DNA from 2 places in the Paraburkholderia suaedae genome. Region 1 is predicted to be linked to the other one. Evidence: riboswitches for the same ligand, from Rfam matches in the RefSeq annotation. Region 1 holds a riboswitch; the other holds the start of a gene.
What was found. Region 1 has a riboswitch for manganese ahead of ABQJ48_RS03860 (TMEM165/GDT1 family protein). Riboswitches for the same ligand answer to the same signal wherever they lie in the genome.
Positions count from the first base shown of each region.

Region 2: another riboswitch for manganese. It lies ahead of ABQJ48_RS06120 (sodium:calcium antiporter); the one in region 1 lies ahead of ABQJ48_RS03860 (TMEM165/GDT1 family protein).

Region 1 covers NZ_JBFOAH010000002.1:89,476-95,375, forward strand. Annotated here, with positions in the region: gene pepN (aminopeptidase N) at 1-884, opposite strand, end outside; gene ABQJ48_RS03855 (DUF4136 domain-containing protein) at 1,120-1,812, shown strand; gene ABQJ48_RS03860 (TMEM165/GDT1 family protein) at 2,039-2,611, opposite strand; yybP-ykoY riboswitch at 2,688-2,836, opposite strand; gene ABQJ48_RS03865 (beta-ketoacyl synthase chain length factor) at 3,368-4,165, shown strand; gene ABQJ48_RS03870 (lysophospholipid acyltransferase family protein) at 4,149-4,937, shown strand; gene ABQJ48_RS03875 (phosphopantetheine-binding protein) at 4,918-5,217, shown strand; gene ABQJ48_RS03880 (acyl carrier protein) at 5,221-5,472, shown strand; gene ABQJ48_RS03885 (COG4648 family protein) at 5,472-5,900, shown strand, end outside.
Region 2 covers NZ_JBFOAH010000003.1:129,644-135,543, forward strand. Annotated here, with positions in the region: gene ABQJ48_RS06100 (DNA-3-methyladenine glycosylase I) at 1-41, shown strand, start outside; gene ABQJ48_RS06105 (hypothetical protein) at 464-889, shown strand; gene rpsU (30S ribosomal protein S21) at 1,125-1,337, opposite strand; gene ABQJ48_RS06115 (aldo/keto reductase) at 1,696-2,637, opposite strand; gene ABQJ48_RS06120 (sodium:calcium antiporter) at 2,862-3,872, opposite strand; yybP-ykoY riboswitch at 3,970-4,144, opposite strand; gene ABQJ48_RS06125 (FkbM family methyltransferase) at 4,225-5,007, opposite strand; gene ABQJ48_RS06130 (phytanoyl-CoA dioxygenase family protein) at 5,473-5,900, opposite strand, start outside.

The sequences.
Region 1 (5,900 bases):
ATGTTCGCGAAGTCGGTGTCGGTCGCGGTTTCCGGGTTCGCCAGCACGTACTTCGTGTTGAAGATGTTGAGCCCCTTGTTCTCCATCGCGCCCATGTTGAAGTCGCTCACCGCGACGATCATGAAGCGGTCGAGGTCGAGTTCGAGCCCAAAGCGTTCTTCGTCCCAGCGGATTGCATGAATCAGCGAGTCCATCGCGTGACGGGTCTTGTCGAGGTCATGCGGTTCGACCCACACCTGCAGCAGCTTTTCCTTGCCCGAGCCGGTCTTCACGCGTTCTTCCAGCGCGACCAGCTTGCCCGCGACCAGCGCGAACAGATAGCTCGGCTTCCTGAACGGATCTTCCCAGCGCGCGTAATGACGGCCGTCCGGCAAGTCGCCTTCGTCGAGCAGATTGCCGTTCGACAGCAGCACCGGAAACTCGGCCTTGCTCGCGCGCAGCGTGACCGTGTAGGTTGCCATCACGTCCGGTCGGTCGAGGAAGTAGGTAATGCGGCGAAAGCCCTCGGCCTCGCACTGCGTGAAGAAATTGCCGCCCGACACATACAGGCCCGACAGGGTGGTGTTGGCAGCCGGGTTGCACACGCTCGTGAGCGTGAGCTCGAAGCTCTCCGGCACGTTCTCGAGCCGCAGGCCGTGCTCGTGCGCATGCGCGCCGGCGAACGGCCGGCCGTCGATCTGCGCGCCGACGAACTCGATCTGTTCGCCCATCAGTTCCAGATGCGCGGCGCGCGACGCGTCGGGATTGCGGCGCACACGCATCGTATTCCTGACGGCCGTGCGTTCAGGGACCAGATCGAACTCCAGCTCGACAGTGTCGATAAGGAAGGCGGGCGGCGCGTAATCGGCGCGGCGGATCACATTGGGCGTTGCGGTATCGGCCATGGTGTTCTGTGGTGATGGGACTCGAGCGGTCGGGCGCGCCGGGGCACGCGAGCCGGGCTTGACGAGCCATTGTACAAAGCCTCGGGCAATCCTGCGGAGCGAACTTTGTACCCGCCGGCCAGGTCAGCGTAATATCGGGCGCCTTCGCACCAACAGACGATACGAGGCCGCGTGGCAAACGAACCCGGTCGCAAGTGACAAAAACGGGCAACCTTGAGGCATCACGAGGCAGACCATGAACATCCATCAATGGACCCGTCGCGCCGCATTGCTGCTGGCGGCGCTGACGGTGCTGCTGTCCGGCTGCACGACGTACGTGACCACCCAGGTCACGGCGTTTTCCGACTGGAGCGGCAACGACGCCACCCGCACCTATGTGTTTACGCGGCTGCCGGCTGCGCAGAACGATCTCGAACTGTCCACGTACGAGCGCATCGTTGCCGGGGAACTCGCGCTGCATGGGTTCCGCGAAGTCGACAGCGCGCACGCGCGCTATCTGGTCGGACTAGCGTATGGGATGCGCTCGGATATCGTGACCGTCGCAGAACCCGTGTACTACAACCCGTGGCCAGGGCCTTACTGGGGCCGGCCGTTCGATCCGTGGGGACCTTGGGGTCCGTATCCGAGCGGGTATGTGAACCAGAGCTATCCGATTTTCACGCATGTGTTGGGCGTGCGGATCACCGAGCACGCGACGGGTAAGGAGGTCTATAACGTGACGGCGCGCAATTCGGGCGGCGAGTCGTCGCTGGTCCGCGCGATGCCGTATCTGGCCCGCAGCGCACTGGCCGATTTTCCGCTCGGCAACGGCGCCGTGCGTACGGTCAAGCTTCCGCTCGACCTGAACAGCAGCGCGGGACACGAGACCGCTGGCAGTGGGGCGGCGCCGGCTCCGGCGCCAGCGTCCGGAGCGAAAGTCGCGGAGTAGGGTTGTGCGCTGAACCATGGGCGCTTTACCGGGCGCTTTAGCGGCGCGTGCCCCCTGGGTGTTGCCCCTCGCGTTGCCGCTGAGTGTCGCCCTTGGGTGTCGCCGCTCACTGTCGCCCCATTACGGCTTGCAAAAGAACGGCCTGGCACGCGCGACCCGCCGGGCCACGCTTACATCGTAGCTTTCGTGAACAGCGGCGACTGCAAGCACACAACCTGAAAGTCGCTCAAACCCCGACCCCGAACAGCGCCATCGTTCCCAGGACCACGAACATGACGGCGGCGATGCCGTGCACGAGTTTCGTCGGCAGCCGGTGAGCGAAGCGGTCGCCCAGCAGGATTGCGGGAACGTTCGCGATCATCATGCCGAGCGTGGTGCCGGCCACGACGCCGAAGAAATCGTGAAAGCGGGCGGCGAGCGCGACGGTGGCGATCTGCGTCTTGTCGCCCATTTCCGCGATGAAAAACGTCACCATGGTCGTACCGAATACGCCCAAATGCGTGCGGCTGGTGTTGGCTTCATCGTCGTCGAGCTTGTCCGGCACGAGGATCCACAGACCCATGCCGATGAACGATGCCGCGAGCGCCCAACGCATCACGGTGGGTGTGAGCAGCGAGCCGAGCCACGCGCCGAGCGCGCCCGCGCAAGCGTGATTGACCAGCGTGGCGGTCAGCACGCCGAGAATGATCGGCACAGGCTTGCGGTAGCGGGCGGCGAGAACGAGCGACAGAAGCTGCGTTTTGTCGCCGATTTCGGCCAGCGCGACGGCTCCGGTCGAAATGAGGAACGCTTGATTCACGATGGTTTGATTTATCCGGGCCTGCCATGAACGAGCGACGACCCACGACACGCCGGGCCCTGTTGCGGCGCGTGTGGATCATCGGTCTCGCCAGGCTCGAGGCTGCGGCTGCCATGGCCGTGACGGCCAAGTCTGTCGACAGGCGCCCCCGCGAACGCATGTGCGACGCACCCGGCACACAGGTGCGGACATTGCGCGGGGCGGCTACTCCCCAATGAGGGACGGAGTATAGCAGGCAGGGGTGGCCTCAATCCCAACAGGGCCGTGCGGCGGTTGCTTGCAGTGGACCGCGGGGCGACGCGCGCGGCGAGGGCCGGATGATGCGAACCATGCCTGATGCATGCGAGCGAAGCAGCGCCGGCGTTGATATCGGCTCAGCCTTACTGGCGGGAGATCGATTGGAATATCCGCGCAGAGCCAGGCACGCGCTCGGCGCATGTCAACCGGCGCGCGCCTTCGTTTGACAATCCGTCGCTCCGCCGATACGGATACAGATGGATACGTCTTTTGGCTGATTTATTCCGGAATGTTCAGTATGATTCCGCCGACAATAGTGTTTTTGACGTTTCGTCGGATCATTGTCTGTGCGCTAAACATTCATTGGGCGAGTGCCGATAAACCGCTGAATTCCCCGTTGGCGGACTGCATTGTCCCGCGGCCGGAGATCGCCAACCCGCTCGGCTAGCGCACGCCGCGAAGAATGTGTTCCGTCAGGGGCCTGAGCCTCTCCCCGTTTTTCCACGCGCGAACACCCATATGCCCGATCTGCACTGGACCATTCCGGTCGGTCGCTGGTCTAGCTGCCCGGCCGCCGCATCTGCCGCACCCGATATCGGCTTTATCGAGCCGATCGTCCGGCGTCGTCTGAGCACGCTGTCCAAGGCTGCGCTGAAGGTCGCGTACGACTGCGTCGCCGGCGCCCACGTGCGCGTCGTGTTCGCTTCGCGTCATGGGGAATTGCGCCGCACGACCGACATCCTGCGCAGCATCAGCGCCGCGCAGCCCGTCTCGCCGACGGCTTTCAGCCTGTCGGTGTTGAACGCGATGACGGGCATCTTCGGCATCGCCCGGGGCGACCGCTCGGCGGCGAGCGCGATTTCGGCCGGCGCCGAAACGCTTGGCTACGGCTTGCTCGAAGCGCACGCGCAATACGCGACGCAGTCCGCGTCGCCCGTGTTGCTGGTGTACGCGGACGAACCGGCCGATCCCGCTTACGGCACCATCGAAGATGAAGTGCAGGGCGGTGCGATCGCCGTTCTGCTCGACAGCGAGGCGTCAGCCGGGCAGATGGTGTGCACCGTCAGCCGCGCCGGTCAAGAGCCGTCGACGCAAACCGGCGACGCCATTCAAGCCGGCGCTCCCGGTGCGACCGCTGAGGGCATCGTCGCCGGCAGCAGCGCCGGCACCGGCATCCGCGCGAATGCCGCGCCCACGTCAGCCAGTTTCGCGACGCAGAGCGAGGCGCTGCTGCACTGTCTGCAAACCGGCCAGTCCGCGTGTTGGCAAGGTGCGGGCACTGTTTGGCAATGGAGCTGGCGTGTCCGCGCGGCTTGATTACCTCTGGCGTTTCTGCGCCACCGGCATGGCCTTCGCGATGTTCGGCGTGTGCGGCGTGCTGTTTTCCGTGCTGGTGTTCCCGCTCGCATGGCTGTGGCCGCATCGCGCGTCGCGGCAGCGGGCGGTGACGACGGTGATCCACTGGTTTTTCCGCGCGCTGGTCGCGATGCTGCGGCGCGTCGGCGTGATGGAACTCGAGGTGTCGGGCGCGGACGCATTGCGCGCGGGCATCCCGGCGATCGTGGTCGCCAATCACCCGACCTACCTCGACGTGATGGTGCTGTTGTCGCTCGCGCCGCGCGCCTGTTGCGTCGTGAAAAACGCGCACTGGAGCAACCCGTGTTTCTGGGGCATCGTGCGCGCGGCGGAATACGTGAGCAATGCGGACCCCGCCGATCTGGTCGAGGCTGGCGTCCGGCAACTGGCGGCCGGCTACACCATGATCATTTTTCCCGAGGGCAGGCGCAGTCCGGCGCCGAACCGGCTGCACGCGTTTTCGCGGGGCTTCGCGCACATGGCGTTGAAGGCCGGCGCGCCGATCGTGCCCGTACTGATGGATTGCGACCCGCCCGCGTTCACGAAGCAGATGCGCTGGTACGACGTGCCGGCGCGCGCGTTCCGCATGCGCGTGAGCGTGCTCGCGCCGCTCGGCGTCGAGCAGCTTGCGGCGCACCACACGATACCGGCTCTCGCGGCGCGCAGCGTGACGAGCGCCATCGAAGCCCACATTACCCGGCACCTGTTCGACTATGGATTCTTTAAAACTTGAAATCAAACAGCTTCTGATCGAAGCCCTCGATCTGGAAGACCTGACCCCGGCCGATATCGACGACGACGCACCGTTGTTCGATACCGACGGCATCGGTCTCGATTCCATCGACGCGCTCGAGATCGGCATCGTGCTGCGCAAACACTATCAACTGACCATCGCGGCAAACGACGAACGCACGCGCGAACACTTCCGCTCCATCAGCACGCTGGCTGCGCTGGTCGAGAGTCAGCGCGAAGCTGCCCATGCTGCGCACGAAACCACCAAGAAGGGGGAATAAGCCGTGTCCGACGCAGAGATTCTTGAACGCATCCGCGCCATCTTCAAAGAGACCTTCGCGATCGAGCCTGAGCGGGTCACGCCCGACGCGCATCTGTTCGAAGACCTCGACCTCGACAGCATCGACGCGGTCGACCTCGCGATCAAGTTGCAGGAAATGACCGGCCGCCGCATCAAGCCGGAAGAGTTCAAATCGGTACGCACCGTGGGCGACGTGATCGGCGCGGTCGAGTCCTTGCTGGCGGCCGAAGGCTGATGCCGGTTGCGCGCTCGCCACTGCCGGCTGCGACGCCCGAAGCGGCCGCAACCGCGCCGCAGCATGAGCGCCACCGCGGCAAGCTGATCGTACAGGCGCTGTTGAAGCTCGCCTATCCCGCGCTGATTCTGTGCGCGTGGCGCTGGGACACGCCGCGCGTCGTCGGCGGCATGCTGTTTGCCGTTTTGTGGCTGCAACGCTGGGCCGGCGGCGGTCCGTTCGCGGCTTCGCTGCGACGCCTGTCCGCGCTCGAGTGGAGCGTGGCGGGCATGCTGAGCTGCGCGTCGGCGGCGATCGTCGTCACCGACAGTGAGCTGTTGTTGCGGCTCTATCCGTCGCTCGTCAATCTCGGATTGCTGATCGCGTTCGGTGCGACGCTCGTGCGCGGGCCGTCCATGATCGAAAGATTCGCGCGCCTCGGCAACGCG
Region 2 (5,900 bases), on a different contig from region 1:
CGGCGCTCGGCAAAAAGGCGCGCACTCGCAAGGCGGGTTGAGCTCGGCGTGACCTGCTCTGCATGCGCACCGCTGGCTTGCGGCTAGCGACGCTTAGTGCCGCGGTTCTAACAAACGACCGACGCTTGGGGAAACTCCCAAGCACCGCGTCGCGCCGACCGGCTTCTGCTGTCGGCGCAAGGCCAGCCGGACGAGGAATCGGCGCCCGACGTGTCGCGAGGGCCGATCAACGATGCAATCCGGGAAGGCCCCGCTGCACTTCTCACGCGCGCGGTCGTTATAGGGTTATGGGCACTGAGCGAGGAAACCGCTGGCTCTGGTCGCTGGGGACGCCACGCGCAAAACCGGGAATTGAAGGCTCTTCGTCGCCCTAGTCCGGGTTTCGTTCCGTGGCGCGCGTCGGATACTAGTGCTCAAGTGCTCAAACAACGAATAACCGCTGCGTTAGCAGGGGAGACCAACCATGAAAACACTTAGCTTCCAGACGCATCAGGACATTTTCGATCGGGCCGTGGACCATCTGTTCGAGCAAAAGCGCGCGGCGCTGCTGCCGCGGGGTGGGGGCGCTTATCGAGGCTATCGCGGCGGATGCCCGGTCGGCAGTTTCATCAGGCCTCGCGACTATATGACGGCAATGGAAGGCATCCCGGTGCGTTATATCGCCAAACCGCCTGGCGAAGTGCCCCGTTACATGGATGTCGGCGTGGCCGCGCTTAAAAAAGCGCTGTTGCGGGCGCGCATCAACGTCTACGACGCCGCCACGGTTGAGCTGCTCAGCTGCCTGCAGAACGTCCATGACGTGTTCGGCACGTGGGAGTGGCGCGAGCGCCTCTACTCGATTGCCCGGCAGTTCGGGCTGTCTGCCGAGCGGCTGAAAAGCGCTGCTTAAGGGCTCGAACGCGACTAGCGGCTGCAACGGCCCGGCGGAATCCGGCCGCTCCTTCGCGTGCTGTACTCCGGGCCGCTACGCGCTTCACACCGCAGCCGGCGTTTCGTCTACTGCAGCAGTTGCGACTCGGAACTGGCGCCCGCCACGTATCAGCTTAAGGAAGCACCCAAAAGCAAAACGGCGATGTGGCTTCTTTCGAAGCTCACACCGCCGTTTGGCGTGCAAAAAAGCGTGCTTAATGCAGCTTTTTCGGCAGCATCTGACTGCGCAGGCGCTTGTGCAGGCGCTTCACAGCAGCAGCCTTCTTGCGCTTGCGCGCGGTAGTCGGCTTTTCATACGATTGGCGCTCACGCAGTTCAGCGATCAGGCCATTTTTTTCGATGGCGCGACGAAAGCGGCGAATCGCCACTTCGAACGGCTCATTTTCCTTCAGAAGAATCGTCGTCATGTAATTCCTAACTCAATCACTTGATAGGGTTGATTTGCGTGGCGGCAAACCGCTCACGCGCCGGCCCTCCGGTCGTTTCGATTCATGGCCAGTAACAGGCAAACGCGGGAAAACCCCGGCCAAACCACGAATGAAACGAGAGGCAAAGCGGCCACGGAGGCCGGAAAAGAGAGGTGTAGAGTTCACCGCGGAACGCGGACAGACGTGCTGCACTTGCCGCGCCTGTTGCCGTTTCGCCAACCTTTCATCAATGAAACCATTAACGAAACAGGCAAAGATCTCAATTCACTCCCGATGATATCAGGAAACTGCCCATCCTACCAGGGGTGTAGTGTTTGCACCAGGTCTTCGGCGGCGCTCAGGCGCTCGCCTCGTCCAGTTCGCGGATGTCGTCGCCGGACAGCGTGAGATGGACGGCAGCGGCGAGACTTTCGAGCTGTTCGACCGAGGTCGCACTGGCGATCGGGGCTGTCACGCTCGGGCGGGCAATCAGCCACGCCAGCGCGATCGTAGCCGGCGTACTGCCGTGCCGTTCGGCGACCCGATCAAGCGCGCTCAGGATTCGCAGGCCGCGCCCGTTCAGGTACTTTTCCACCCGGCTGCCGCGCGCCTTGCCAGCCAGATCCGCCTGCGAACGGTACTTGCCCGACAGAAAGCCGCTCGCGAGACTGTAGTACACCACTACGCCGAGCTGATTGGCGAGCGCGACCGGCTCGATATCGCGCTCGTAGTCCGCGCGGTCGTACAGGTTGTACTCCGGCTGCAGGAGCTGATACTCGGGCAGCCCGCGCTGGCGGGACACGGCAAGCGCTGCTTCGATGCGCGCGCCGCTGTAGTTGGAAGCGCCGATCACTCGCACCTTGCCCGCCTCGATCAGCTTCTGATAAGCGCCGAGCGTTTCCGCCAGCGGCGTTTGGCTGTCGTCGTCGTGGGAAAAATAGACGTCGATGTAGTCGGTTTGCAAGCGCCGCAGCGAATCTTCGACCGCTGCCTGGATGTTGGCCGCCGACAAGCCCTTGCGCTGCGGATGCTTCGAAACCTTGGTGGCGAGCACGATCTTGTCGCGTTTGCCGCTTTGCCGGAACCACTTGCCGATGATGCTTTCGGACTCGCCGCCGTGATTGCCGGGGACCCATGCCGAGTAGACGTCGGCGGTGTCGATGAAATCGAGGCCGGCGTCGACGAAGGCATCCAGGATCGAGAATGACGTGGCTTCATCCGCAGTCCAGCCGAAAACATTGCCGCCGAACATGAGCGGCGCAATGCGTAATTCAGACTGACCAATTGTGCGCTTTTGCATGATTTCTCCGCGATCGATAAGCAGCGAGCGAACGTGAATGCGCCGACTCTGGATTGGCTGGATTCGCGGACCGGCCGTGCAACTGACAGCCGCCCGCGACCGTATTCGGCCCATGCGTTGGAATTTTAGCTCGATGTCGCCTGGAGCTCCGGTCATGACCGATTCAGGCACTCGAGCCGGCACGGGCCTCCGCCGTAATGCGCAGTCACACGATTCCGAAGTGCTCAGCGCGTCAACGTGATCACCAGATAAGCGGCGTACAACACGCCGCACAGCAGCAGCGCCCGCACCGATACGCCGCGCTCGCGCACATTGATACGCATCCACGCCGCAGCGGCAAGCGTGATCACGATTCCGGTCATCACCTCGACGCGCGGCGTCCACGGCGTCAGCAGAATACCAATGGCAGGCAGCAGCGTCCCCTGAAACACCATCGCGCCGGTGATGTTGCCGAAGGCCAGCGTGTCCTTGCCACGGCGCACCCACAGAATGCTGTTGACCTTCTCAGGCAACTCTGTCGCGATCGGAATGATCAGCAACGACAGCAGCAGCGGCGACACGCCGAGCGCCTGCGACACGCCGCGCACGCCGTGAATGAACCCTTCCGCGCCCCACACCAGCAATGCGACGGCAAGCGCCAGTTGCAGCATGATGGTTGCGAGATGGGTCGGCACGCCGACGCGCGAGAGCAGCAGCTTGCCGGGCGCTTCGGTGCCATGCCCCGCGTCGACGAGCTGGCCCGACGCGCGGAACGTCGTCACCACATAGGTGACGTAGACACCCACCAGCGCGACGCTAAACATCGCGCGAACGATGAGCTGCTCGTGCGGCACATACATCGCCGCGGCCGCCAGCAGAAACGCGCACAGGAAGTAGTTCAGATCGCGGGTGAAACCCGTACGCTCGGGCGCGATCCAGCCTTTGAGGCCGCGTGCGCGAACAGTGGCGAGGGTCATTAGAAACGTCGAGAGCGTGGAGAGCATCAGCGGCGCACCGAGAATCGCACCGACACCGATTTCCTGATTCACCCCGCTATCGGTCGTCCCGCTCGCTATTGCGAGCAGCGGCACGAGGGTCTCGGGAAGCGCCGTGCCGACCGCCGCGAACAACGAACCTGTCACGCCTTCGGAGATCTTCAGGCGTTCGCCCAGGTGTTCGAGGGCATTGGTAAAGAGTTCGGCCGCCACGAGGATGGCGAACAGCATCATGGCGAGTTCGAACAGCAGACCCGTCATACACGGCCCCCGGCATACGGAGAGAACGGTCGGGGCGGCGACGGGTCGCTCGGGAAGACGGGCAGGGCACAAAGGTAGTTCACAGCGCAACTCCGTGGCCGGACGCAAGTACGAACCTATGACGCACCGTCACCCGTCCGGCCAGAACGAAGCAGTACGCCAATGGTCTCGCCAAACCGCTCCGGTGGAACGCGCCACGGCCTGCAGGCCAGGTATGTTGACGCGCTCATCCTTCAATGGATGAAGGAAGGCTACTCCCCAATGACGAGGGGATTCTAATGGCACGTGTGGCTTTCAACAAGCTTTTGCGGGCTTGGTGGGAGATTACGGCAATCGAACAATGAGCGAGCAGTCAACGAGCGAAGATGCAATTCCAGAGGCTCTCGTACTTCTGGACCTGATGCTTGGCAATCATCTCAAAGCCGACTCGGCGCAACATGCTGCCCAACTCATCCAGTCGCGAGTCTTCAATCTCGATGAACACCTCTTTGCATCCGCGCAGCGATTCGATCGCACCATTGATGGCGGGTACTTCGTGACCGTCGACGTCGATCTTGACGTACTCGGGCTTGGGCAGCCCAAGCTGGGTAACCCACTTGTCGAAGTGCACGAGCTGGATAGCATGCACGTGTTGGGGGACAAAAGCCTCACCAAACACTGCCAGCGGGGCATCAACGATCTTCTCGTGCGTGCCCAGTTCCATTCTGTGAATGTACAGTTTGCCCGCTGCAAACCGGTCCGACACCGCCACATTGAACGCCGAAATGTCGATGTCGTCGCTGCGATTGAGAAAGGCGTTCCAGGACAGCAGGAAATAGTTCGAGGGATCTGGCTCGATGGCAATGACGCTGAGGTTTCGTTTGGCCGCATAGAGCGCGAATATCCCGTTGCTGGCGCCAAAATCGTAATACACGGAAGACTTCGGGATGCGGTCGATCCAGTCGAGCAGTTCCGGCTCGATCTGTTCCATGCCGGCGGCCATCCATAGAAGCCTTTTGTTGAGTGCAAGCCACCGAAGGCTCAGGCCGCGAACCACAGTTTCGTAGCTGTGTTTGCCCAGATCGAATGCCTCTGCCTGCGCCAAAACTTCCCGGCTCACCAGGCTTTCAACGGGAACATGCTTCCAGGGTTTCATTGATTCAATGCCTTAGGGGAAATGCATTTCGATTTTGCACGACGACTAATGTCCCCGGCGCGCGTCAAAGCCGTCATTGATCGTTCGTGCGCGATTCAACGGAGATATCAGCAATTTTACAGAGCGGTGACCGTTCTTAAACTGCGAGAAGGTGGTGTAACAGCTGACAATTCGGTGCTACTTTCCCATCGCAACGGTTGGTCATCGATCGACAGCCTCGTATAACGTTGCTCGCAAACGCCGGCAGCAATCCGCCCAAGACCACCGTACATCGACGCCGCACCGGCTTTTTCACGCGATAACCTTGCCGCCTCGATAGGCGGCTACAGTGGTCTTCGATTGATCATGTCCGGTCGTTGTCGGGCCACTCCCGTCGTCTCGCGGAGGAAGCCAGCGCTCAGTGGAATGTCTGTGCGATATCGGCTGCATCAGGCCGTGTGCTGGATTGGCTGCGCGACGAATGACTTACTGTGGACCGGCGAGGTAGACCTGCCGATCGACGGTAGTTCGGTACGCACTGACGAAATTGCGGCGCTCCCACTCCCTGCAGTCGAAATCATCGAAGCGGCAGGACAGCGACAGCTTCCAGTCGCTGCCGGGCGATGTTCTGGTTCGGTGAACGAGGAACGGCGACATAAAGAGGATCTGCCCGGCTTCGATCTCCACATCCCGGAAGCCGTCAATCTCCTGCTGGTCCAGCACATATCCGGAATCCGTCTGCCTGCCCGGCCAAAGGCCGCGCAGATGACTGCCCGGAATAATGCGCAAGCCGGGACCGCTCTGCCCGATGTCGGTAATCGAGGTCCACGCGATCACGCCTCTCGTCGACGTGCCCATGCTAGGCCAGTCCTGATGATATGGGAGTCCGTAGCTGTTGCCCGTCGCATCGCTTG